DNA from 3 places in the Companilactobacillus pabuli genome. Region 2 is predicted to be linked to each of the others. Evidence: predicted binding sites of a transcription regulator. Region 2 holds the regulator's gene; each other region holds the start of a gene.
The links. The regulator NrdR, encoded in region 2, represses ribonucleotide reductase genes. The targets are predictions, from matches to a motif close to ACACNATATATNGTGT.
Positions count from the first base shown of each region.

Region 1: a site for NrdR is predicted at 5,349-5,364, ahead of pnuC (nicotinamide riboside transporter PnuC). Genes of this name have one in related genera too.
Region 3: a site for NrdR is predicted at 3,988-4,003, ahead of nrdH (glutaredoxin-like protein NrdH). Genes of this name have one in related genera too.

Region 1 covers NZ_CP049366.1:1,285,361-1,293,591, reverse strand. Annotated here, with positions in the region: gene G6534_RS06270 (TraX family protein) at 1-513, shown strand, start outside; gene G6534_RS06265 (GTP-binding protein) at 547-2,475, shown strand; gene G6534_RS06260 (hypothetical protein) at 2,498-2,788, opposite strand; gene G6534_RS06255 (universal stress protein) at 2,919-3,344, shown strand; gene G6534_RS06250 (phosphatidylglycerophosphatase A family protein) at 3,386-3,910, opposite strand; gene G6534_RS06245 (HD domain-containing protein) at 3,927-4,583, opposite strand; gene G6534_RS06240 (peroxiredoxin) at 4,701-5,264, shown strand; gene pnuC (nicotinamide riboside transporter PnuC) at 5,614-6,363, shown strand; gene G6534_RS06230 (alpha/beta hydrolase) at 6,433-7,347, shown strand; gene G6534_RS06225 (YxeA family protein) at 7,394-7,765, opposite strand; gene G6534_RS06220 (hypothetical protein) at 7,899-8,231, opposite strand, start outside.
Region 2 covers NZ_CP049366.1:1,430,322-1,438,552, reverse strand. Annotated here, with positions in the region: gene G6534_RS07020 (metal-dependent hydrolase family protein) at 1-507, shown strand, start outside; gene G6534_RS07015 (MFS transporter) at 622-2,025, shown strand; gene polA (DNA polymerase I) at 2,141-4,798, shown strand; gene mutM (DNA-formamidopyrimidine glycosylase) at 4,816-5,634, shown strand; gene coaE (dephospho-CoA kinase) at 5,631-6,224, shown strand; gene nrdR (transcriptional regulator NrdR) at 6,246-6,719, shown strand; gene G6534_RS06990 (DnaD domain protein) at 6,731-8,086, shown strand; gene dnaI (primosomal protein DnaI) at 8,088-8,231, shown strand, end outside.
Region 3 covers NZ_CP049366.1:2,241,048-2,249,278, reverse strand. Annotated here, with positions in the region: gene G6534_RS10910 (C40 family peptidase) at 277-999, opposite strand; gene G6534_RS10905 (guanylate kinase) at 1,204-1,767, opposite strand; gene G6534_RS10900 (hypothetical protein) at 1,852-2,061, shown strand; gene G6534_RS10895 (hypothetical protein) at 2,104-3,033, opposite strand; gene G6534_RS10890 (LVIS_2131 family protein) at 3,163-3,789, opposite strand; gene nrdH (glutaredoxin-like protein NrdH) at 4,055-4,285, shown strand; gene nrdI (class Ib ribonucleoside-diphosphate reductase assembly flavoprotein NrdI) at 4,287-4,658, shown strand; gene nrdE (class 1b ribonucleoside-diphosphate reductase subunit alpha) at 4,639-6,816, shown strand; gene nrdF (class 1b ribonucleoside-diphosphate reductase subunit beta) at 6,830-7,855, shown strand; gene G6534_RS10865 (MarR family winged helix-turn-helix transcriptional regulator) at 7,899-8,231, opposite strand, start outside.

The DNA of each region.
Region 1 (8,231 bases), 140 kb from region 2:
AATATATTTGTTTTACGACAACCAAATCAAATGTCCATCTTAGGGGATAATATTTTTGCCACCTTAGCTTTAGGATTAATAGTAATTTGGCTTTGGGATAATCAAGTTCAAGACTTAAAAGCTAAGAAAAAATTACAGATTCTGTCAGTAGTTTTATTGATTTTTAGCATCGTACCGATTTTTGAAGGTAGCATGGTGGTAGTGCCATTTATGTTTATTACGCAATTAACGCATCAAAATATTAAAAAGAGAAATTTATTTTACATAGGTTTAATGGTATTTCTAGCATTAATTGAATTGCCAATGGCTTTAACTGTTCCAATTAACAATTCTTTGATGCTATTTGACAGTATTGCTATGAATGCCAGCGATATTTTCTTTATTTTAATAATTCCATTTTTACATTTCTACAATGGTAAAATCGGACCACACAGTCGACAATTGAAGTACTTATTTTATATTTTTTATCCCGCTCATCTATGGTTAATTCATCTAATTATGAACGCGCTATGATAAACTATTTGCAGTAGCTCTGGAGGAATTAAGATGAAGCAAATAGTAACAGGAATCGTAGCGCACGTTGATGCAGGTAAGACGACTTTGTCAGAAGCCTTATTGTATCAAACGGGTGCACTTAGAAAATTAGGAAGAGTCGATAAGGGGAGCGCCTTTTTAGACCCAGATGCTTTAGAGAAAAAGCGCGGAATCACGATTTTTTCTCATCAAGCTAATTTACAATATCAAGATTTGAAATTGACACTCTTGGACACTCCAGGACACGTCGATTTTGCCTCCCAGACAGAACAAGTCTTGAGTGTTTTGGACTATGCGATTTTGGTGGTTTCAGCGACTGATGGCGTGCAAGGATATACGAGGACCTTGTGGCGACTATTAGATCATTATCAAGTACCAACTTTTATTTTTGTGAATAAAATGGATGCATTAGGAACTGACCAACAACAAATTTTGAATGATTTACAAAATAATTTGGCTAGTGGCTGTATTGATTTTGAATCTGACAATTTCAATGAAGATGTAGCAATGACTGACGATAATGTTTTAGAACAATTTTTAGATAGTGGAGAATTGATAGATACAACGGTTCAAAAATTGATTCGCCAACGTAAAGTCTTTCCTTGTTTCTTTGGTTCAGCTTTGAAAATGGAAGGTATTGAAGAATTTTTACAAGGAGTTCGGCGTTTTTCAATAGAAAGCAATTATCCAGAAGAATTTGGTGCTAAGGTTTTTAAAATTTCTCATGATGGTAACGAGCGTTTGACTTGGGTCAAAGTTACTGGTGGAATGCTTGAAAATAAAGCTGTTTTATATAATGAACAAAAAGCTAACCAACTAAGAGTTTATGATGGCTCAAAATTTGATTTAACTCAGAGTTTAATCGCAGGAGAAGTTTGTGCAATTACGGGATTGTCCGATACTTATCCGGGATTAGGTTTAGGAAAACAAATTAACAGTGAAAAACCGACGATTCAACCAGTTTTAAATTTTGCTTTGGATCCCAAAGACAACGATATTCACCAATGCTTGGAAGCACTGCGTCAATTGGAAGATGAAGATCCACAATTGCATGTTCAATGGTCGAGTCACTTACAAGAAATTCGAATCCAAGTTATGGGACAAGTACAATTAGAAATTATTCAGCAGTTATTGTTAGATCGATTCAATTTAGATGTTGGTTTTGGTGAGGGAAGTATCTTATACAAAGAAACTATTACGCAACCAGTTGAAGCCGTGGGACATTTTGAACCTTTGCGTCATTATTCCGAAGTTCATCTATTATTAGAACCGGGACCAATCGGTAGTGGTTTAAAATTTGCATCGAATTGTAGTTTGGATGTTTTGGCCAGCAACTGGCAACATCAAGTTTTGAGTAATCTGCAGTCGAAGGAACATTTAGGTGTACTGATTGGGGCACCTATTACTGATATGAAAATCACTTTGATTGGTGGGAAAGCTAGTAATGTTCATTCAGTTGGTGGAGATTTCAAAGAGGCAACTTGGCGAGCAGTCAGACAAGGCTTAATGGAGTTAAGAGATACTGGCAGTCAATTGTTGGAACCATGGTATCAATTCCGTTTGGAAGTACCACAAGATCAAGTTGGTCGGGCTATGAATGATATTCAACAGATGAATGGAACTTTTGAAAATCCAGAAATGGTTGATGAATCAGATTTAACGATAATTTCAGGGACAGCACCGGTAGCAACAATGCAAGGCTATTCGCAAACCGTTAACTCATACACTCATGGTTTAGGGAATTTGGAATGTGTTGTACTTGGTTATCAGGCTTGTCACAATGCAGAAGAAGTCATTGAGAATCGAGATTATGATCCGGTGTCAGACTTGGAAAATACTCCTGATTCAGTATTCTGTGCTCATGGAGCCGGCTATCCAGTTTCTTGGGATGAAGTCCCACAAATGGCTCATGTGCCTTATTTATATCCAATAAAAAAATGATTCCAATTACGGAATCATTTTTTTAATAGAAATTATTATTAGCATATTCTTCACCAGCAGAATTTAACATTTCCTGCCAAGAAGAAAAAATAGTTGATTTTTTTACATGTTTTTCCCAAGCATCAAGCGGTAGACGTTCTAAGGCCCTTTGACTAGTCACACCAATCGACTCGAAAAATTCTTCAATACAGAAGAATTGCGTATTTTCTTCCATGAATTGATTGGTAAAGTAATGAGTGAATTGAATTTCTTTTAAATCATTTCTAATCTGACATTCTTGTTCGATAAGCTCCAGTCTTTGTTTGGTTTGCATAATAACTAATCCCCTATAAAAAATTATTTACTATTCATTAATAAGTATATCAAATTTGATATATAAAATTACCATCTTTGTCCGGAACTTGGTAAAATTTATGTAAAGGATTTAAAAGGAGGTTTTAACCGTGTATAAAAAAATATTAGTAGCTATCGATGGTAGTCAAAGTTCATACAATGCCTTGAATGCAGCGATTGATATGGCTAAACAATTTAAATCAGCCTTATATTTAGTTTCAGTCGTAAATACAGCTAATTTGCCGATGAATGTTGGTGTTTCTTATGCACCTGGGTTAGTTAACGATTTAAAGGCTAGTGCTCAAAAGGATTTAAACAAAGCAACAGACATCGCCAAACAAGCCGGAATCTCACCTTATGTCCAACTCTTAGATGGAGAGCCTAGAGAACAATTGACTAGGTTTCCTAAAGAAAATGATATTGATCTGATTGTCATGGGAAAGACTGGTACTAATTCGTTTACTAGAGTATTTGTTGGATCAGTCACACGTTATGTTTCTGAACATAGTAATATTAATATCTTAATTGTGGTTTAAAAATAATCCTATCAGAGTGTCGTTACTCTAATAGGATTATTTTATTTCTCTTGGTTTAACAGTTCTTGAACTTCATGTTCATTGTGAGCCAACCAACCACAAGCACCAGCAGCGATAGCACCAACTAGGTCATCTAAGAAGACGTTGATTTTTCCGGTAGATTTATCGTTCAATTTGCCTAGAACACCATGCTTCAATTTGTCCACGTAACCATAATTAGTTACTGAAACTGATCCGTAAAGACTGGCTAAAGTGATTGCCATATTTTCATCGATACCGTAAGTCGACTCATCAGTTTCCATTATTCGTTGCATGGGAGCAGATAAGAGACCTTTTTCAGCTAAAATATCGAGTTCAATTCCGGTCATGATGGCATTTTGAGCTTCACGTTTGTGGAGGACTTTATTGATAGCGTGAATAGAAACTTCTTCATCAAGTCCTTTAACGTAATCTTTTTCTAGGAACATAACGATTTCAGCAATGTCCTTTAATTCAACGCCACGATCCTTCAAATTACGAATAATGTGGTCGTAGTACTGCTTATCTAATTCTTCATATGAAACCAATTTATTTACTCCCTCTCTATTTTTCACTATTCCATTCGGCTTTAAATTCGTCGAGAAAATCAAGCATGTATTGATGGCGTTGCTCGGCAATTTTTTTGGCTGTAGGAGTATTCATCATACTAGTTAATTTTAATAATTTCTCGTAAAAGTGATTAATAATCGTCTCATCAGATAAATTACGATATTCTTTTTTATCCATTTTTTCTCGAGGTAAAATTTTTGGATCATAAATCGTTTCAGAGTTAGCACCACCATAGTAAATTGCACGGGTAATGCCAATTGCTCCAATAGCATCTAGTCTGTCAGCGTCTTGAACAATTTGTCCAGCAAGGGATAATTTTGGAGGATTTTTGCTCAAAGATTTACTGAAGGATAAGTTGTGAGTGATGTAAAGTATTTCATCGATTTGTTCAGGTGTGAAATCCGTTGCTTTTAAAAATTGGCGGATCTCAGTTTCTAATTTTGCCGGATCTTTGACTAGTTTGTCATCGGCTACATCGTGCAAGTAGGCAGCTGATAAAGTAATGACTGGATCGGCCGTTTCTGTTTTTAATAATTTTTGAACCGTTTTGATGACTCTTTGAATGTGATCAAAATTGTGACCAGTTGAATCATTTTTCATCTTATTGTAAGAAAATTCTTTTACTTTTGAAAGTTGGTTTTGATTTGTCATTTCCTCATCCCTCATTATCAGAATAATTCTATTGTCACACAAAAGGTCTTTTATTTAAAATAAAGAAAAAGTTTGGTATATTATATATGTGTTTAAACAAAGTCTAGGAGGCACAATATGAACTATATCAATAAAGAAATTCCTGATTTTACTGTTAATGCTTATCAAAAAGGGGAGTTGAAGACTTTTAACAAGTCAGATCTGCTCGGCAAATGGTCAATCCTTTTCTTTTATCCAGCCGATTTTTCATTTGTTTGTCCAACTGAATTGAGCGATTTGCAAGATTCTTATGACGACTTCAAAGCTGCCAACGCTGAAATTTATTCATGTTCAGTTGACAGTCAATTTTCACACATGTCTTGGGCTCAAACGACTGATACCATAGGTAAGATTCAATATCCAATGTTATCGGATCAAAAACACCAATTGACTGATTTCTTCAATATTTTAGATGAACAAAGTGGTCAAGCTTATCGTGGTGTCTTTATAATTGATCCAAAGGGACTTATCAAATCTTACACAATCAACGCTATGGGAATTGGACGTAATGCTCGTGAAATTTTGAGAACCTTGCAAGCTGCTCAATTCGTCGAAGCACATGGCGATAATGTTTGTCCTGCTAATTGGCATCCTGGGGAAGAAACAATCAAACCTAGTGGCGACTTAGTTGGTAAAATTTAAAAGCATATATATTGAAGCTACATGCCGATTTGGGCATGTAGCTTTTTTGTTATAACGGTAAAATCGCTGAAGTCTAGACCGTTACAACAAGATATAGTGTTACAAAAAGGTAAAAATCAATATCTTGTATCAAATGATAAATTACTATCGCATCAACAAAGGTAAACGCTTTACATCGATATGGCTTCATGATGCCAAATATTTCGGCTCGCAATTTGGTTTCAATTGGTGGTATGATTTTAGCTGTCGTTAAATTTGTATTTGAATATAAATACAGTTTGAGGGATAAATTAATTTGATTGAATTTGGTTATTAATTAATCGATTTCAATCTAAGAGGAGATTGAACCATGAGCATTTTCAACCCAAGATGGTATGTTGAACAAATGAAACATTGGAGTTTCAGAAGTTACATGCTATTAATGTTTGGTCTAGGGGCCATTACTGCATCAACACTTTCACACCAAATCACAGGTATTGCTATTTGGACTTGGTTAGCCGGTACGCTTGGTTTTACTTGTACCGTAGCGATTACTAATGCTAAGCCTTTAAACGGTGTCTTAGGACTAGTTTCAGCACTTATTTACATTTTCGTTGCTATCAACGCTAAGAACTTCTCAGATGTTGTTTTGCAATTAAGTTATATTGTATTATTGGATATTCCAGTTTTGATCAGTCCACAATGGGCTAAGGATGCTGAAAAGCATATTCATGGATTAACTGGTAAGAAATGGCTTTTAACAGCTGTCTTCTTCTTTGTTGTTTGGGGTCTATTGTACTTGATGGATACTAATTTATTCATCAGTCCACGTCCTATCATCGATTCAATATCAGCCGCTATTGGCTTTACAGGCGCTTTGTTGTGTACTTTGCGTTTCCGTGAACAATACTATTTCTGGACAGTTCAAGGTGTTATGTCAATCGTACTTTGGGGTGTTACAGCAACTCAAGGTGACGCTAGTCCAGTCTTGTTCTTGACATACATTATGTACTTCATGAACGATATGATTGCCTTCTTTGATTCACACATCCACTGGTTCCACAGTGACGCTAACGAGAATCGTGCTCGTGATGAAAAAGTGGCTAACGAACAAGCATAAATAAAATTTGCAATTAATTTGTAAAATAGCTTATGATTATTGAGCAACAAATTATAAGTGGGTAGATTTATGCGAGTAAAAAAGTATGTTAAAGTTATTCTTTCTATTGCAATTGGGGTTGCATTAGTAGCTGATATTGGTGGTAGTGGTTATTTATTCCATTACGCCTTCAGTAAAAATGGTTATAGCAGTAAGCCACAAGGACCATTGTCAAAAGATGATAAGTGGTTCGTGAATTCTAAGACTGAAACTTGGCAACAAACTTCAAAAGATAAACTGAAGTTAAAAGCTAGGTTTTTACCAGCCGAAAAGAAAACTGCTAAAACTGTCGTTGTGATTCATGGTTATGGTACAGGCAGCAGTTACATGGGTGACTACGCTAAAATGTTCCATGATGCAGGTTACAACGTCTTAGCACCGGATAATCGTTCCTTCGGGATGAGTCAAGGGAAATACGTCGGTTATGGTTGGAAAGATCGTGACGACATTATGAACTGGATCAAGCAGATTAATCAAAAATTTGGTCAGAAATCAGAGATTGGTTTGTTTGGAGTCAGTATGGGAGCAGCAACGGTAATGTACACTTTGGGTAAACATCCAAGTAATGTAAAATTTGCGATTGCTGATTGTGGATATTCCACTATCTCAGGTGAGTTGAATTATCAAATTAAAGATATGTTCAATTTACCAAGTTTTCCACTCGTACCAACGGCTAGTTTATATGGCGATGCTCTAGCTGGTTATAATTTTTATCAAGCAAGTACTAAGGATACTTTAAAGAACAACAAAGTACCTTTGTACATCATTCACGGTTCAAAAGATAAATTTGTTCCAACTGAGAATGCTTATAAGAATTACCAGTACGACAAAGGTCCAAAGAAACTCTGGATAGTCAAAGGAGCAGGACACGCCGAAGCTAAAAAGGTCGCCGGTCAAAAGTATGTTACTAATACGATCGACTTTGCTAAAGAGTACTTTAAATAGAAAAAAGGTAAGTAAAATGGTTTTTAGACCAATTTTACTTACCTTTTTATTTGTTTATAGCATCGAATGATTTGGTTGGTACTTCATTTTTTTGAACTTTTTCCCATGATAAAACTAAATCTCGTTTTTTATTATAAGTTACTTTGATGAAGTTATCTGGTTTGATAGGGCGGCCAATAGCACTATTAAATTTTAGAAGTTTTTCATTACCATCTTTATCGTATGATTTTTGGCGATAATAGTAAGCACGATAGTCATTGCCTGAGTCGTCTTTTTCAATTACTTCCTGATACGAATCGCCTACAAAAGTATAGTAATCTTCGCCAGCATAATTAGGTACATACCACAATTCATATCCCAAAAATGGTATTAATAAAATTATTCCTACTATTAAGATAGACCCGATTTTTTTACTCATATTTATCCCTCCAAAGCTTATAAGGATAGTATCATGCTTTAAAAAGCTTTGATACTAACGTTTTTGTAAGATTTGTAAGAAATAAAACACAAATATTATAATTGCAGTATATTAATAGTAGAAAAATGTTAGATTACAAATCGAATTTCTCCGTGTAATGATTGAGTTGATCGTGATAATCGATTGAAAGAGCTAGTTTTTTAGCACCATTGATTTGAAAGAAATATCCTTGATTAGGTGCAATTATTAATTGAGCTAAGGGCAGTTTCTCAGAAGAAGTTATTTTATCGATTGTTAATGGTACTTGGCCGATGTTACGAATTTCTAATTGATTGTTATTTTTGGTACAGTTCAAATAAGCTCGACTGACTTGCTGAAGCATTTGATTACGAAACTTTAAAGAGTGAGAAATTTTAAAAAGGGCTATCGAACCGAGAATTACGCCGACTACTAGGGCAACAGCGAT
Region 2 (8,231 bases):
TTAGATGCTGGGGTAGATTCGATTGAACATGGAATTTATGTTGATGAAAAGCAAGCTGATTTTATGAGAGAACACAATGTCTTTTTAGTACCAACCTTGAACGCTTGTGCAGGTATTGACAAATATGGCGTTGGTAAAATTCCAGATTACATGATTAAAAAGAATGATTTAGTGAAGAAAGATTTCTTTCAGAATATAGGGATGGCTTTAAAGAAAGGTGTCAAGGTAGTCGTTGGAACGGATGCTGGAACGCCATTTAATAGCTTTGAAACAGGAACTACAGATGAATTGGAATTGATTGTTGGCTTAGGAGTTAGTCCATATCAAGCTTTATTAGGTACAACTCAGTATGCTGCTGAACTGTTAGGTATTACAGACAATTATGGTAGCTTGGACGTTGGTAAAGTAGCTGATTTCTTGGCTTTGGATAAAAATCCGTTGGAAGATATAAAATTAGTTTCCCAACCTGATAAGGCTATTTATAAAAAAGGTGTTTTAGTAAAATAAGTCTATTTCTCTAGAAATAATAAGTTTGTTTGTTTATAATAAACAACATAAATAAACCAAAAAAGCTATGACAGAGCAGATTGTCATGGCTTTTTTTACGATTTGAAGAGAGGTATTGGTTTGAAAGATTCTGTATCAACAAGAGTGAAGCTATCCATCTTGGCAGTCGGTTTACTATCATTTACTGGTATTCTAATTGAAACGTCAATGAATGTTACTTTTCCAACTTTGACTAAAGAATTGAATGTTTCTTTGGGAACGGTTCAATGGTTAACGACGGGTTATTTGTTATTAACAACGATTGTTATGAGTACGACGGCTTATGTTTTAAAAAAATTTAATCCTTTGAAGATTTTTATTTTTGCGGCGACACTTTGTTTAGTTGGCTCGTTAATTTGCTTTATGGCACCTAATTTTCCGGTTTTGATGGCTGGTAGGTTGCTTCAAGCGGTGGCAACTGGATTGTCGACACCATTAATGTTTAATTTGATTTTTGAAGAAATTCCACCTACGAAACTAGGCCTTTACACAGGCTTAGCAGGAGTCGTTATTTCATTAGCTCCCGCACTTGGTCCAACTTATGGCGGCATCATTAATCGTTTGTGGACTTGGAGAGAAATTTTCGTTGGAGTTTTGCCATTAATTATTATTTTATTCGTTATTGGTTGGTTTACGATTCGGGGCAAAGCTTATGGTACAGAAGGGATTTCCTTTGATTACTTGAGCGTTGTTGGTTTAGCAATTATTTTTTCAGTTATTCTATTTACCTTTGATCAAGCTGGTAGTCATGGATGGTTATCAAGTCGATTCCTACTATGGGTAATTATTTCAGCAATTATCGTCGTCATTTTTGCTCGCTATAATAAAAAAAGTCAACGACAATTGATTGACTTTTCAATTTTGAAATTACCAGTTTTAAGATTAAGATTGTTTGGTTATTTCAGTTTGCAATTTATCAATATTGGATTATCGTTTGTTTTGCCAATTTTTGCCCAAACGGCTTTAAAACTAGATTCCGCTCAAGCTGGATTGATGCTCTTACCAGGTTCACTCATGGGAGCAATCGTAGGTCCTATCGCCGGTCATTTGTATGATAAAAAAGGTGCTACTTTTCCTTTAATGATCAGTGGAATTTTATTGACAAGTGGTTCATTATTGTTTTGGTTCCAGAGCGAGAAACTCACGTTGTTAAGCATAACTTTGATTTATATTGTAGTTAGATTAGGCTTCAACTTTGGTTTTGGACCATCATTGTCTGATGGAAGTATGCAAGTTCAAGGACGCAAAAAATCTGATCAAAATTCTTTGTTTAGTATGATGCAGCAATACGCCGGTTCTCTTGGGACAAATGTGTTGTCAGTTGTTATTTCGGCGGTAGCTTTAACTAGTGGTACTAAAAATGAAGTACTAAATACTGTTTTAGGAACAAAAATAGATTTTATCTTGTTAACAGTATTGTCGTTGTGTGTTTTGGTATCAGTGATTTACGTCTATTATCGTTATGAAAAAGAAAATTAATTAATCAAAGTCCTGTAAAATTTAATCAGGACTTTTTTAGTTGGTCGTAAACTGTTACAACAACTCTGTATTTGTTAAAATAGAGGTAGTTAATTTCGGTTTTATTGGAGAATATATGTCAAAAAATAAAAAATTACTTTTAATAGATGGAAACAGTGTCTCATTTCGAGCATTCTTTGCGATGCACAATGTTTTAGATAAATTTGTTAACGGCGAGGGTATCCATACAAATGCTTTGTACGCCTTTAATAACATGTTGGAATTAATCCTAAAGGATGAAAAACCAACTCATGCCTTGGTGGCTTTTGATGCTGGTAAGACTACTTTTAGAACCAAGATGTTTGATGAATATAAAGGAACTCGGGCTAAGACTCCTCAAGAGTTAATGGAACAACTTCCTTTGATTCAAGAGATGTTGAACTATCGTGGCATCAAGACTTATGAATTACCTGATTATGAAGCCGACGATATTATCGGAACGATGTCTCACAAAGCTGAACTGGACGGCATGGACGTGACGATTATTACTGGTGACCGTGATTTGACGCAGTTGGCTACTGACAAAGTAACTGTTAAAGTCAATGTCAAAGGGGTAACTGAAACAGAAAGTTATACGCCAGAACACGTTCAAGAAAAATTAGGTATCACACCTAAGCAAATTATCGATATGAAAGGTTTAATGGGTGATAATTCTGACCATTATCCAGGTGTAGAAAAAGTCGGTGAGAAGACCGCTATTAAGTTGCTCAATCAATATGGTAGTGTTGAAGGCATTTACGAACATGTTGATGAAATGAAGAAGAGTAAGTTAAAAGAGCATTTGATCAATGATAAAGATAAAGCGTTCTTAAGTAAGAAGTTAGCTACAATCGATTTAGAAGCACCGGTTGAGTTGCAATTGGCAGATCTTGAATATCGTGGTGATAATCAAGAACAATTGATGCAATTTTATCAAAAGATGAATTTCAAGACTTTCTTGAGTAGAATGGACATCCCTCAGGAAGATACAGCTGAAAAATTGGCTGATATTAAGGTTTTGGAATTAAATGATGAAGCAGTTGAAAAGATCGTTAATAGTGACAAAGTTCATACCTTGATCGTGGAGGGTTTTGGCGAAAACTATCATACGTCACCAATTATTGGTCTATTGATTTCTGATGGCGAAAATTATTATGGTACGACTGATTTTTCGATCTTAGAGAATTCTCAATTGAAAGATTGGTTAGCTGATGGTTCCAAGGAAAAATACTTGTTTGATAATAAAGCAACGATTGCTCAATTGATCCGCTATGGCTGCAAACTAAGTGGTGTTACTTTTGATATGTTGCTAGTGGCATATTTGCTGGATACTAATGACAACAAACAAGATATTGGTCTAGTTGCCAAAAACTACGATATTAATTTGCCTACTGAAGAAGAATTCTATGGTAAAGGTGTCAAAAAAGCTGTCCCAGAAGATGATAAAGTCTTATTGAATTTCTTGGCTCAAAAAGCTCAAGTAATTGATACTTTAAAAGACAAAATGATGTCTGAACTAAAGGATAATGATCAAGATAGTCTATATGATGAAATTGAATTGCCATTATCGATTGTTTTAGCGGAGATGGAAATTAAAGGTATTACGGTTGAGGTCTCGAAATTAAAAGAGATGGAAAATACTTTTGCTACACGTTTGGCTAAGATTGAACAAGAGATTTATCAAGAAGCTGGTAAGGAATTCAACATCAATTCTCCCAAGCAATTAGGGGTCGTTTTATTTGAAGATTTGAAACTACCAGTTATTAAAAAGACGAAGACTGGTTATTCAACTTCAGTAGATGTTTTGGAGAAATTAAAAGATAAATCGCCAGTAGTTCAAAAAGTGCTCGATTATCGTCAAATTTCTAAGATCCAATCGACATATGTCGTTGGTTTGCAAAAATTTGTTCAACCAGATAACAAAATTCATACTATTTACTTGCAGACTTTGACTCAAACGGGACGTCTATCATCAATTGAGCCTAATTTGCAAAATATTCCAATTCGAATCGATGAAGGAAAGCAAATCAGAAAAGCTTTTGTACCGCAACATCCGGACTGGGAAATCTTTTCAGCCGATTATTCACAAGTTGAGTTACGTGTTTTAGCACACATTTCTGGTGATGAGCACATGCAAGAAGCTTTTAATGAAGATTATGATATTCACGCTCATACGGCTATGAGAATCTTTGGACTTGATAGTACTGATGAAGTAACTCCTAATATGCGTCGCCAAGCCAAGGCTACTAATTTTGGTATTGTTTACGGAATCAGTGACTATGGTTTGTCACAAAATATTGGCATTAGTCGTAAGAAAGCAGCTGAATTTATTGCTTCATACTTTGAACAATATCCTGGCGTTAAAAAGTATATGGATGATATCGTTAAATATGCTCGTGAAAATGGTTATGTAGAAACAATCATGCATCGTCGTCGCTATTTGCCAGATATTCATTCTCGTAATTTTAATATCAGAAACTTTGCTCAAAGAACGGCGATGAATACACCAATTCAAGGTAGTGCGGCAGATATTATCAAAGTGGCCATGATCAATATGCAAAAGATGCTCGAGAAGGAAAATCTCCAAGCTAACTTATTGTTACAAGTACACGATGAAATGATTTTTGAAGCACCAAAAGCTGAAATTGAAACTCTTGAAAAATTAGTACCAAGTGTGATGGATTCAGCAGTCAAACTCGATGTTCCTTTGAAAGTAGAAACTGCTCACGGCAAAACTTGGTATGAAGCGAAATAGGTGATAAAATGCCAGAAATGCCAGAAGTAGAAACAGTTAGACGTGGATTGATTTCTCAAGTCAAAGGTCGAAAAATAACCCACGTTGAAATTCGATATCAAAATTTGATCACTGGGGATGTTAACCAGTTTGTTGAATTCGTAACTGGAGCAACAATCACTGATATTGGACGTCGAGCCAAATTTTTATTGATTCATTTGGATAATGGTTATACAATAATTAGTCATTTACGAATGGAAGGTCGTTATAAAATTTCTAGTGACCCTAGTGCAATTGATAAGCATTCTCACGCCATTTTTACGTTAGATAACGGACAAAAGATGATTTATAATGATGTTCGAAAATTTGGTCGAATGCAGCTTTGGAATACTGACGATTTAAGCAATAATAAATCGATTCAAAAACTAGGACCAGAGCCTTTATCAAAAGACTTTACTTTTGAAAATTTGAAGCCTAGAATTGTACGTCATCGTAAAGATATCAAGACCGTTTTGTTGGATCAATCGGTAATGAGTGGTTTGGGGAATATTTATGTTGATGAAGTTTTGTGGAAAGTAAAGATTCATCCAGAAACACTTGCTAGCCACTTAACCGATGAAGATATTCAAAAGATTATTGAAGTGTCTAATGAAGAGATGAAACAAGCTATTCAAGCTGGTGGATCAACAGTTCGTTCATACATCGATGCTAGTGGTCACAAAGGTAATATGCAAAATAGTTTGAAAGTCTATGGTAAAGAGGGGACACCTTGTCCAAGATGCGGAACAAAAATCAAGAAAATTAAAGTTGGCGGTCGTGGTACGCATTTTTGTCCAAAGTGTCAAGTAATCAAATGAGTAAAATATATGGATTAACTGGTGGAATTGCAGCTGGAAAATCAACCATTTTGGATTTTTTTAAGACTTATGGTTGTAAAGTTTACGATGCTGACCAAATTGCACGCCAAGTCGTTGAAGTTGGAAGCATTGGTTTAAAACAAATAGTCGAAAAGTTTGGTCAAGAAGTCTTGAATGCTGACGGGACTTTGAATCGTAAAAAATTGGCTGGAATCGTTTTTTCAGATAGCGAGCAACTGAAAAATCTGAATAACATTACTAGACCTTTGATTAAGAAACGAATTTTAAAAATAATTGCCGATACTAAGGCATCAGATGAGAAAAACATTTCAATTTTTGAGATTCCTTTGTTATTTGAAGGTGGATATCAGCAGTATTTTGACGGTATAATAACTATTTATGTTAGTGAAGAAGTACAGTTAAAACGTTTAATGAATAGAAATAATATAACCAGAGAAGTTGCTTTAAATAGAATTAATTCACAAATGTCGATGTCAGAAAAACGAGATCGAGCTGATTTTGTGATTGATAATTCGGGAGATTTAACCCATTTAGCAGATGAGTTTGATAAGTTGATATCGCAACTTTGATTTGGAAAAGAGGTTAGAATTTTGATTTGTCCACATTGTCATCATGATTCATCAAAAGTAATCGACAGTCGTCCTAGCGATGAGGGACGCGCCATTAGAAGACGTCGTGAGTGTGAATTTTGCGGCACTAGATTTACGACGTTTGAAAGACTTGAGAAAGCACCATTATTAGTAATTAAGAAAAATGGTAATCGTGAAGAATTCAGTCGTGAGAAATTATTGCGGGGAATCGTCCGTGCAGCCGAAAAACGTCCAGTTACCATGGATCAAATGAATGGAATTGTCGATAAGGTTGAAAATGAAATTAGATCAACTGGTGAGAGTGAAGTGCGCTCACAATTGATTGGTGAACATGTCATGAAGATTTTAGCCAAAGTTGACGATGTCACTTATATTCGTTTTGCCAGCGTTTATCGTGAATTTAAAGATATGAATAGTTTCATGAAAGAAGTTCAAGAAATGATGGCGAACGGAAAAAATATTGATAAGAAGTAAGGGGTGGGCGTGTGTCTAATAATTCAACCGATAGTTTTACACCCTTAGTGGGATATTGGTGCCTACCTAGTGGACGTCTCAATGATGAGGATCGTCACATTTTGACAGATTTATATTTACCAATTTTAGGTACAGAAGCATTTAGTCTGTATCTTTTGTTGTGGGAAAAATTACCTAATAAAGAATTGGTCACTCAACGTAAGCCACATGCAGAACTATTGAGTTTATTGAGTATTGACTTGAAAAGATTTTATGAGGCGCGTATCAAGTGTGAAGCTTTAGGACTGATTCGTACTTTTAGAAAAAAAGATGAGTTAGGGCCTTACTATGTCTATCAATTGTTTGAGCCTTTATCACCAGATGATTTCTTTAAAGACGATTTATTGAGTATTTTTTTATATGAGCAAATCGGCGATAAGAAATATCGTTTATTGGCTGATAAGTACAGTCATTCAGAGCGGATCTTGCAAAATTCTGATGAGATTACTAAAGATTTCTTGGAAGTTTTCAAATTGAATAATGACGATTTGATCAACACTCCTACGGATGTAGAAAATATTCGTAGTGAATTCTCGAAGACCGCTAAGACGCAAAAACCAGTGTTGAATGAAAATGATATTCAACCGCTTGATTGGGAATTGATTTCTGATCGAATTCAACAATCATTTAAGATCAGTCCAGATAATTTATTGGAAAATCAAGATTTGATTATCAATTTGCATGCGTTTTATGGCATCGATGAAATGACGATTATTGAATTTATCGGTAAAACTTGCGATATCGTCAATAATAAAATTGATCCTAATCGCTTGAAAAAGTCTATTCAGGATCGATTTGAGAAGAACGCTAATATATCTGCACGTCAACAACCAGAAACGGTTGAAAATAAAGACGATGAGACACATAACTTTAATCGTTCGGATCAATTGATTTTGCAACAAGCTAAGAAATTAACTCCAGCGGACTTTTTAGCCGCTCAGAAGCAAAAGAGTGGTGGTTTTGTTGGTAAAGTCGAAGCTAATGCTTTGCGAGATATGGCAATGAAGGCATATTTGCCATCTTCTGTTATAAATATTATGGTTTATTATATTTTACAAAGCGCATCAGTTTTATCGACACCATTTTTAGAGACCGTGGCAAATGACTGGAAACAAAACGGCGTTAAAACGCCAGAGCAAGCACTGCAAAGAATTACTGATTTTCAAAATCGGCCTCGTGGCAAACGACGTTATAACAATAAAAACCGTAAAGTCGAACAAGCAACTGATTGGTCGAAAGTTAAAGCTAAAATTCCTACAAATAAGCAACAAGACAATGGAGTTCAATTACAGGATAGATTAAAACGATTAAGAAATAAGGATAAATAACATGGAAAATTTAGGAAACAGACTGGCAGAATATTTAAATTCAAAAAATTTAACGGAGGATTATCGCCGTTTACTTAATGGTGCATTAAAAGATCCCGACGTACAGAAGTTTCTCAAGGAAAATAGTGATTCAATCAATCCCAAT
Region 3 (8,231 bases), 810 kb from region 2:
TAAAATGTGAAGAATTTTTGAAATAGAGGGCGGAGAGAGACGTCTAGATGTTGAGCATTTGCCTAGCTATGGGAATTATCCACGGTACCTGGGCTTGTGGATGATTTTCATAGCGTAGCAAAGCACAGACATCTGTATCTCGTAGCCCATTTAAATGAGAGAGCGGAACAAGCCTAGGAATCTCTGAGCATTTTCCTAACTTCATAATTTTCTCCATCAAAAAAGGACCATCCAAACGGATGATCCAATGCGAATGATTTAAATTTTGAATTTATATTATAGAACCTTAACAGCGAATGAAGGCATGAAGTAGCTTGAGATTGTTGAAATCTTAACTGATTCGCCTGGTTGTGGTGCAGCGATGTATTGGTTGTTACCTAAGTAGATAGCTACGTGGTAAGTTGAACCTTTGCTACCCCAGAACAATAGATCTCCGGCTGATGCTTGAGAAACAGCTTCTTGTGTACCAGCAGATTCTTGAGCTACTGTGTATGAACCAATGCTCTTACCAGTTGCTTGTTGATATACGTATGATGTGAAACCTGAGCAGTCAAATCCTGCAGGTGTCTTACCACCCCATACATAAGGTGTACCTAAGTATTGTTTTGCAGTACTGATAACACTGTCAGCAGTTGAAGCTGAAGTTGTGTCTGAGTTTGATGCAGCTTGTGTAGTAGCTGTTTGTGTAGTTACATCACTACCCTTAACCCATTCGTCTGTAGCAACAAGATACCACATGTTACCTTGGTCATCTTTAGCAGCTTCACCAACACGCCATGCACTATTTGAAGCTAAAGCACGACCAGCAGTCTTAGCTGATGATGATGGTGATGTGTAAAGCATTGCCATGTTCTTTGTTGTTACAACTGAAGGAACATTTTCTGTAACGATTTGTGTTGCGGCTTTAGTTGTAGTAGCGTTTGATAGACCTAAACCTGTAACTGCCAATGCAGCAGCTGCTGTAAATGAAACTAGACTTTTTTTAACGTTTGTATTCAAAATTGAAATCCCCCGTAGTAATTTGCTTTTTAATTTTTTAAATTTTTATTAATTATTAATTTCTTATCACTCAACGATGACTATAATACTCTATGAATATTGCAGAATTGTTACAGCAATTGAATAAGAATGTTACACTTTGTTATTCACAAAATAGAAAGCGCTAATCACTGATATATCAATGATTAGCGCTTTCTTGTGAAATTATTTTTTATTAATTTTTTCGTTTTTTAGTATTTTGTTGACGTTTTCTTTGGTTTTTTCGATGTTTTTGTTAATAATCTTATAGCATTTGCCTGATAATTCGTCAGGAATTTGCAGATCTCGTTGGAATTCATCACTATTAATTCGGGCTTTAAGACGATGAGTTTCATCGCCACGGTTCTCCAGACGTTTTGTCACAGTTTCCAAATCGACCTCTAAGAAAATCACGACTGCATTTTTACCGTACTTCTTTTTATATGAAATAGCACCTTGAGTATCGACAACGATGCTTGCTGTATCATATTTCTCCCAAGTTTTTTTAAGGCTTTCTTCTGAAGAACCATACCAATTGCCACTATATTCGACTTTTTCTAGGTAATGGTTCTTTAAAAAGCTTTCTTTTGTCTCAAAATAGTAGTCAATCCCGCTTTTTTCGCCTGCACGTGGTAATCTAGTAGTGTGAGTAATAACACTTGGTATATGATAAGTATCTTGCAGATATTTACTAATGGTAGTCTTGCCGGTTCCGCTGGCACCGGTTATAACAATAATCTTTTTATCCATCTTGGACTCCTATAATTTGAAATATTTCTTCTACTATATTATTATACTAATCTGTTAATTAATTAATCCGAGGAGACTTTACATATGAAAATTGAAGACCTAAAAGTTGGTAATGTTTACGATTGCTCCGTTGATGAAGATATGGATTATCCATTCCAAGGTAAAGTTGAAAAGATTTATGAACATTCAGCTTTGATGGAAATTGTCAAAAATGATCCTAAAGATAACTCCAACAAAATGGAATTGAACAATAAGATCGTTGTCAGCATCAAAAAGATCAAAAAAGCTAAATAATTAATACCTTAGGCAGTGTTCCTTTATCGGAATACTGCTTTTTTAGTCACCTTCATTTAAGTCAAAGTCATCATAAGTATCATAATAATCGTCATCTCGGTCGTCTGCAAAATCATACGTCTTGGATTCTATCTTATTATTTGGCCTTTGATAATATTCACTAGTTGGTTCTTCAATCCCCATCTTTTTTAAAGCTTGTTGTTTAGGATCCTTTTCCAAATAATACAATTGGTTCGTTGCATCATCCTTCAAACAAGTAGTCGATTTTTTAGAAAAAGTAACGTAATATTCAGTCGAGGCGTCATTAAGATTCAAAGTTTTTAACACGTATTTACCATTCTTAATCAAAACCTCCGTATGAAAATACCGCGGAAATTGCAATGAACCGTCACTCTGAACTATTGCTTCATAAGAATTACGAACTCCAGTATTGAAACTAATATAATCCCGAAAATCCAAACTATTAACGTAGTATTTATTATCTAAATCTTTCGGGGACAAGCGCAACCCATCTGGTAAAGAACCTAAATGATATAGTTTCTTATCCAAAGATTTCAGCGCTACTTGATAATCATCCCTACTTTCAAATAATTCTAAATCTTGATTATCCAATAAACGAATCTTTCGAAACAGATTTCCATTGTATAGTACATAAGTGTTCTTTTTCAAACGACGATACGAAACGTCAGATAATTCTTCAGTTTCCTGATCACTAGTTAAGTCATTGAGTAATATTTCATCTGATTTAATTATCAATTCTGACAATTGATCACTTTCATCCGAAGCATCACTAGTCGAATACTGATAAAAAGTATTCTGAAGCTGTCCTGGAATTCCTTTGGTAAAATCTAAAGTCTTCTCAACACTCTTTTTAGTAACATTAGCCTTCCTTTGAGGGTGATGTTTCACTTGAGAACATCCCCCAACAAAAAATACTACAAGGATTACTACTAAGCCCCACTCTTTTTTCATTCAAAATCCCCTCGTATCAAGATAAACATTAGTCTATCATGAGGTACGAGAATTTTTACCATAAATAACCGTTTATATCAAAATCGAATAAAAACCCCACTAGAACAAAAATCTAGTGGGATTTCTTAATTATTTTTCAACTTCAATAAATGATCTAGCTGGAACTCTCAAAACACGATATTCCATAGCGTAGCGGTTAGCTTTCAAACCTAAACCATTGATGAAATTATTCTTATATTTAGCTTGTACAGTAATTACATAAGCATATTGATATTTAGAATCTAGTTTTCTAATCTTCTTCATTGGCCAGTCTAAATGGATGCCAGAAACCGTAAATGGCAAGGTAGCATCTGAAATAGTTGAATCACGACTAGAAACAGTATAAGTCGAGTTGTTCAACCAATATTGATACACATCAGTACTGGAGTTAGATTGTTTCTTATCGATTTTTACATAGTATCCTTGACCGTCTTCAGTCGTTTGTACGATCATCGGATCATACTTGTACGAGACTGATACAGCTTCTTTATCAGTCAAATCAACTCTCGTAAATAAGCTCGTATACAAGAGTCCACTGACCATTAAAATTATTACTACAATTTCTAGCAGATCTGTCAAAATCGTCTTCCAAGTAATTTTTCCCTTTTTAACAACTAAAATATTTAAATGACGATTTCTAATATTGAATACAACAAAAATTAAGAGCGCAATTACAATGATCCACGCTATAATTCCTACAAAATTCCAAGAATTCATAGTCTTCTCCCAACTAAAATTAATTGTCTTAAACACTTCATAACTTTATAATAGTCATTACGCTAATTTTACCACGAATCGAAAAAATAATTGAAATAGAGATGCAAAACGATACAAATTCTGTGGGCATACTAGTTTGCGCGTTTTTTGTAATGACAGTATAACCACGCTATATCGTGTATATATCCGTTACAACGAGCACAATATATTGTGTTTATATTTTTTAATGATTATACTAAATGAGAATATGAGAGGAAGTAATACTATGAACAACGTAATCGTCTATAGCAAAAACAATTGCATGCAATGTCGCATGACTAAAAGATATCTAAAGGAACATAATGTACCTTTTGAAGAAAGAAATATCAATCAAAATCCACAATATCTTGATGCTCTAAAACAACAAGGTTTCCAAAGTGTTCCTGTCGTTATGAATGAAGCAATGGACCCAATCGTCGGTTTCCGTCCAGACAGCTTAAAGGAATTAGTTGGATAAAGTGAACTTAGCCTACTACTCTATCACTGGCCAAACTAAGCGTTTTGTTGACAAGTTGGGAATAGATGGATATGAAATAACCGATGCCGATCCGTTTTATCAAATGGGTCGGTCATTTATTCTCATCGTGCCTTCTTATGATGACGACATGATGGACCCAGTGATCGATTTTCTTCAATATGAAGATAATGCTAAAAATTGCGTCGGTGTAGCTGGTGGGGGAAACCGCAACTTCAACACCCTCTATAACCACACAGCTAAAGACATCGCTGCCGCTTTGAATGTTCCTGTCGTCTTCGAGTTCGAATTCAATGGAACAACTAAAGATGTCGAAAATTTTAAGAAAGTAGTGAATGAAATTGGGATTAAATAACCTCGATGCAACTAAACTCAGTTATTTCAAATTGAATAACGAAATCAACATCCCCGTTGATGGTAAGATTCCTTTGAACAAGGATAAAGAAGCTGTTCAAGCCTTCTTTAAAGAAAATGTTCAACCTAATACGAAAAAATTTGATACTTTCAAAGACCACATCGATTTCCTAATTGATGGTGACTACATCGAAAAGCCCGTCATTGATAAGTATCCTTTATCATTTATCGAAGACTTATACCACGACTTACTAGACCAACATTTCCAATTCCAATCATTTATGGCAGCATACAAGTTTTACAACCAATATGCTCTCAAAACAAATGACGGCGACCTCTATTTGGAAAATTACGAAATGAGGATTCTTTTTAATGCCCTTTTGTATGCTAATGGTAACCAAGATTTAGCTAAAGCCTTAGCCACAGAAATGATTGCTCAACGTTATCAACCCGCAACACCTTCATTTTTGAATGCTGGTAGAAAACGTCGTGGTGAATACGTTTCTTGTTTCCTATTACAAGTAACTGACGACATGAACAGTATCGGTCGAACAATCAATAGTGCCTTGCAACTATCACGTATCGGTGGTGGTGTCGGAATTACTCTATCTAACTTACGTGAATCCGGTTCACCTATTAAAGGTGTTGAAAACTCATCATCTGGTGTTTTACCAGTTATGAAATTACTCGAAGATAGTTTCAGTTACAGTAATCAACTAGGCCAAAGACAAGGTGCCGGAGCCGTCTATTTGAACGTCTTCCACCCTGACATTATCGATTTCTTATCTGCTAAAAAAGAAAATGCCGATGAAAAAGTCCGTGTTAAAACTTTATCCCTCGGTGTGATCGTACCTGATAAGTATTATGAATTAGTCCGTAACAACGCTGACATGTATTTATTTAGCCCTTATTCAGTTGAAAAAGTCTACGGTGTACCTTTCTCATATGTTGACATCACCAAAGAATACGACAATTTGGTCAACGACGACCGTATCAAGAAGTACAAGATTCCTGCTCGTGAACTAGAGGATGAAATCAGTAAACTTCAACAAGAATCTGGTTATCCTTACGTCTTGAATATCGATACTGTCAACCGCGCCAACCCTATCGACGGTAAAGTTATCATGAGTAACCTTTGTACCGAAATTCAACAAGTTCAGGTACCTTCTGAATTAAATGATGCTCAAGAATATTTGAAATTGGGTACCGATGTCAGCTGTAACCTCGGTTCAACTAACATTTTAAATATGATGGAAAGTCCCGACTTTGGTAAGTCAATCCGTTCCATGACTCGAGCACTTACTTTTGTCAGTGACGCTTCAAATATCACTGCTGTACCTCCAGTTGAAAATGGAAATAAACTCAGTCACGCTATCGGTTTAGGTGCCATGGGCTTGCATACTTTCTTAGCTTGCCATCACCTCGAATACGGTTCTCCAGAAGCAATTGAATTCATCAATGTCTATTTCATGTTGCTCAATTACTGGACTTTAGTCGAAAGTAACAACATTGCTAAAGAACGTCACGAAACCTTTGCTAACTTTGAAAAATCTAAATACGCTGATGGTTCATATTTCGACAAGTATTTAGCTAACAGTTATGCTCCAAAATTAGATACAGTTAAGGATCTCTTCAAAAATATCTTTATTCCATCAACAGCCGATTGGGCTGCTTTGAAGGACAAAGTTGCTAAAGATGGTCTTTACAACGCTTATCGTATGGCCGTTGCCCCAACTGGTTCTATTTCTTACATCAACAATACTAGTGCCAGTTTGCAACCAGTAACTCGTTTAGTCGAAGAACGCCAAGAAAAGAAAAATGGTAAGTTATACTTCCCTGCTCCTTTCTTGAGTAACGACACGATCAAGTATTACAAGTCAGCTTACGATACTGATATGCGTGAAGTTATCGATACTTACGCTTCAGCTCAAGAACACATTGATCAAGGAATGAGTTTGACTTTATTCATGCGTTCAGAAATTCCTGCTGGCCTATATGACTGGAAAGGTGCCACGGAAACTAAGCAAACAACTCGTGATCTAAGTATTTTGCGTAACTATGCTTATTACAAGGGCATCAAATCACTTTATTATGTCAGAACTTTCACTGAAAACAATGACGAAATCGGCAGTAACGAATGCGAAAGCTGCTCAATCTAGGAGGAAATTTTTAATGGTTGATACATATTACAAGTCAATGAACTGGAATAAGCTTGAAGACCAAATCGACAAGGAAACTTGGGAAAAGTTAACTTCACAATTTTGGCTCGATACGAGAATTCCTCTTTCCAATGATTTAGACGACTGGCGCACTTTAAGTCCTGCGGAACAAACAGTTGTCGGTCACGTCTTTGGTGGTTTGACTTTACTAGATACTTTACAATCTCAAGACGGTATTCAAGCCATGTTAAAAGATGTTAGAACTCAAGCGGAAACGGCTGTCTTCAACAACATCGAATTCATGGAATCCGTTCATGCTAAGAGTTATTCTTCTATCTTCAGTACTTTGAACAGCGCCGAAGAAATTGAGGAAATCTTCGATTGGACCGACCATAATGAATATTTGCAAAAGAAAGCTAAGTTCATCAATGACATCTATCAAAATGGTGATCCACTTCAAAAGAAAGTTGCTAGTGTTTTCCTAGAAAGTTTCCTATTCTACTCAGGTTTCTACACGCCTTTGTACTACCTTGGGAACAACAAGCTGGCCAACGTTGCTGAAATCATCAAGTTGATCATTCGTGATGAATCAGTCCACGGAACCTACATCGGTTATAAATTCCAACTTGGTTTCAATGAATTGAGCGACGATAAAAAAGCCGAAATGAAAGACTGGATGTACGATTTGCTTTATACGCTTTACGATAATGAAGAAAAATATACTCGTGATCTCTATAAAGAAGTTGGCTGGGTCGATGAAGTAATGGTTTTCTTGCGTTATAACGCCAATAAAGCTCTAATGAACCTTGGTCAAGAACCTCTCTTTCCTGATGGAAACGCTGAAGACGTCAATCCTATCGTTATGAACGGTATCTCAACTGGAACTAGTAACCACGACTTCTTCTCACAAGTTGGTAATGGCTACTTAATGGGTAAAGTTGAAGCTATGAAAGATTCCGATTACGATATTGGAAGAACTGGCGATAATAAAACACCTAATGGCAGTTCTCTTTTTGACAAAGTTAAAAAATTGAAATAAAAAATAACGTCACTCCTGCAATCACAGGAATGACGTTATTTTTTTACTTGGTAATATTCTTAAACATTTTTTTGGATAGAGTTTCTAAAGTATTCCACTCTTCATCAGTGAAACCACTCTTCTCTATCATAATCTTAGGAAGATCATTAACAGATTCACGTTTTTGAACTCCAGCATCTGTCAAATGAACATTAACTACTCGTTCATCAGATTTACTACGTTCACGAATTACTAAGTCTTCTTTTTCCAAACGTTTCAAAAGTGGCGTTAAAGTCCCTGAATCCAAAGACAATAATGCCCCTAATTTCTTAACTGTTAGTTCTTTATATTCATACAGAGCCACTAAGACTAAATACTGCGGATAAGTTAGTCCATT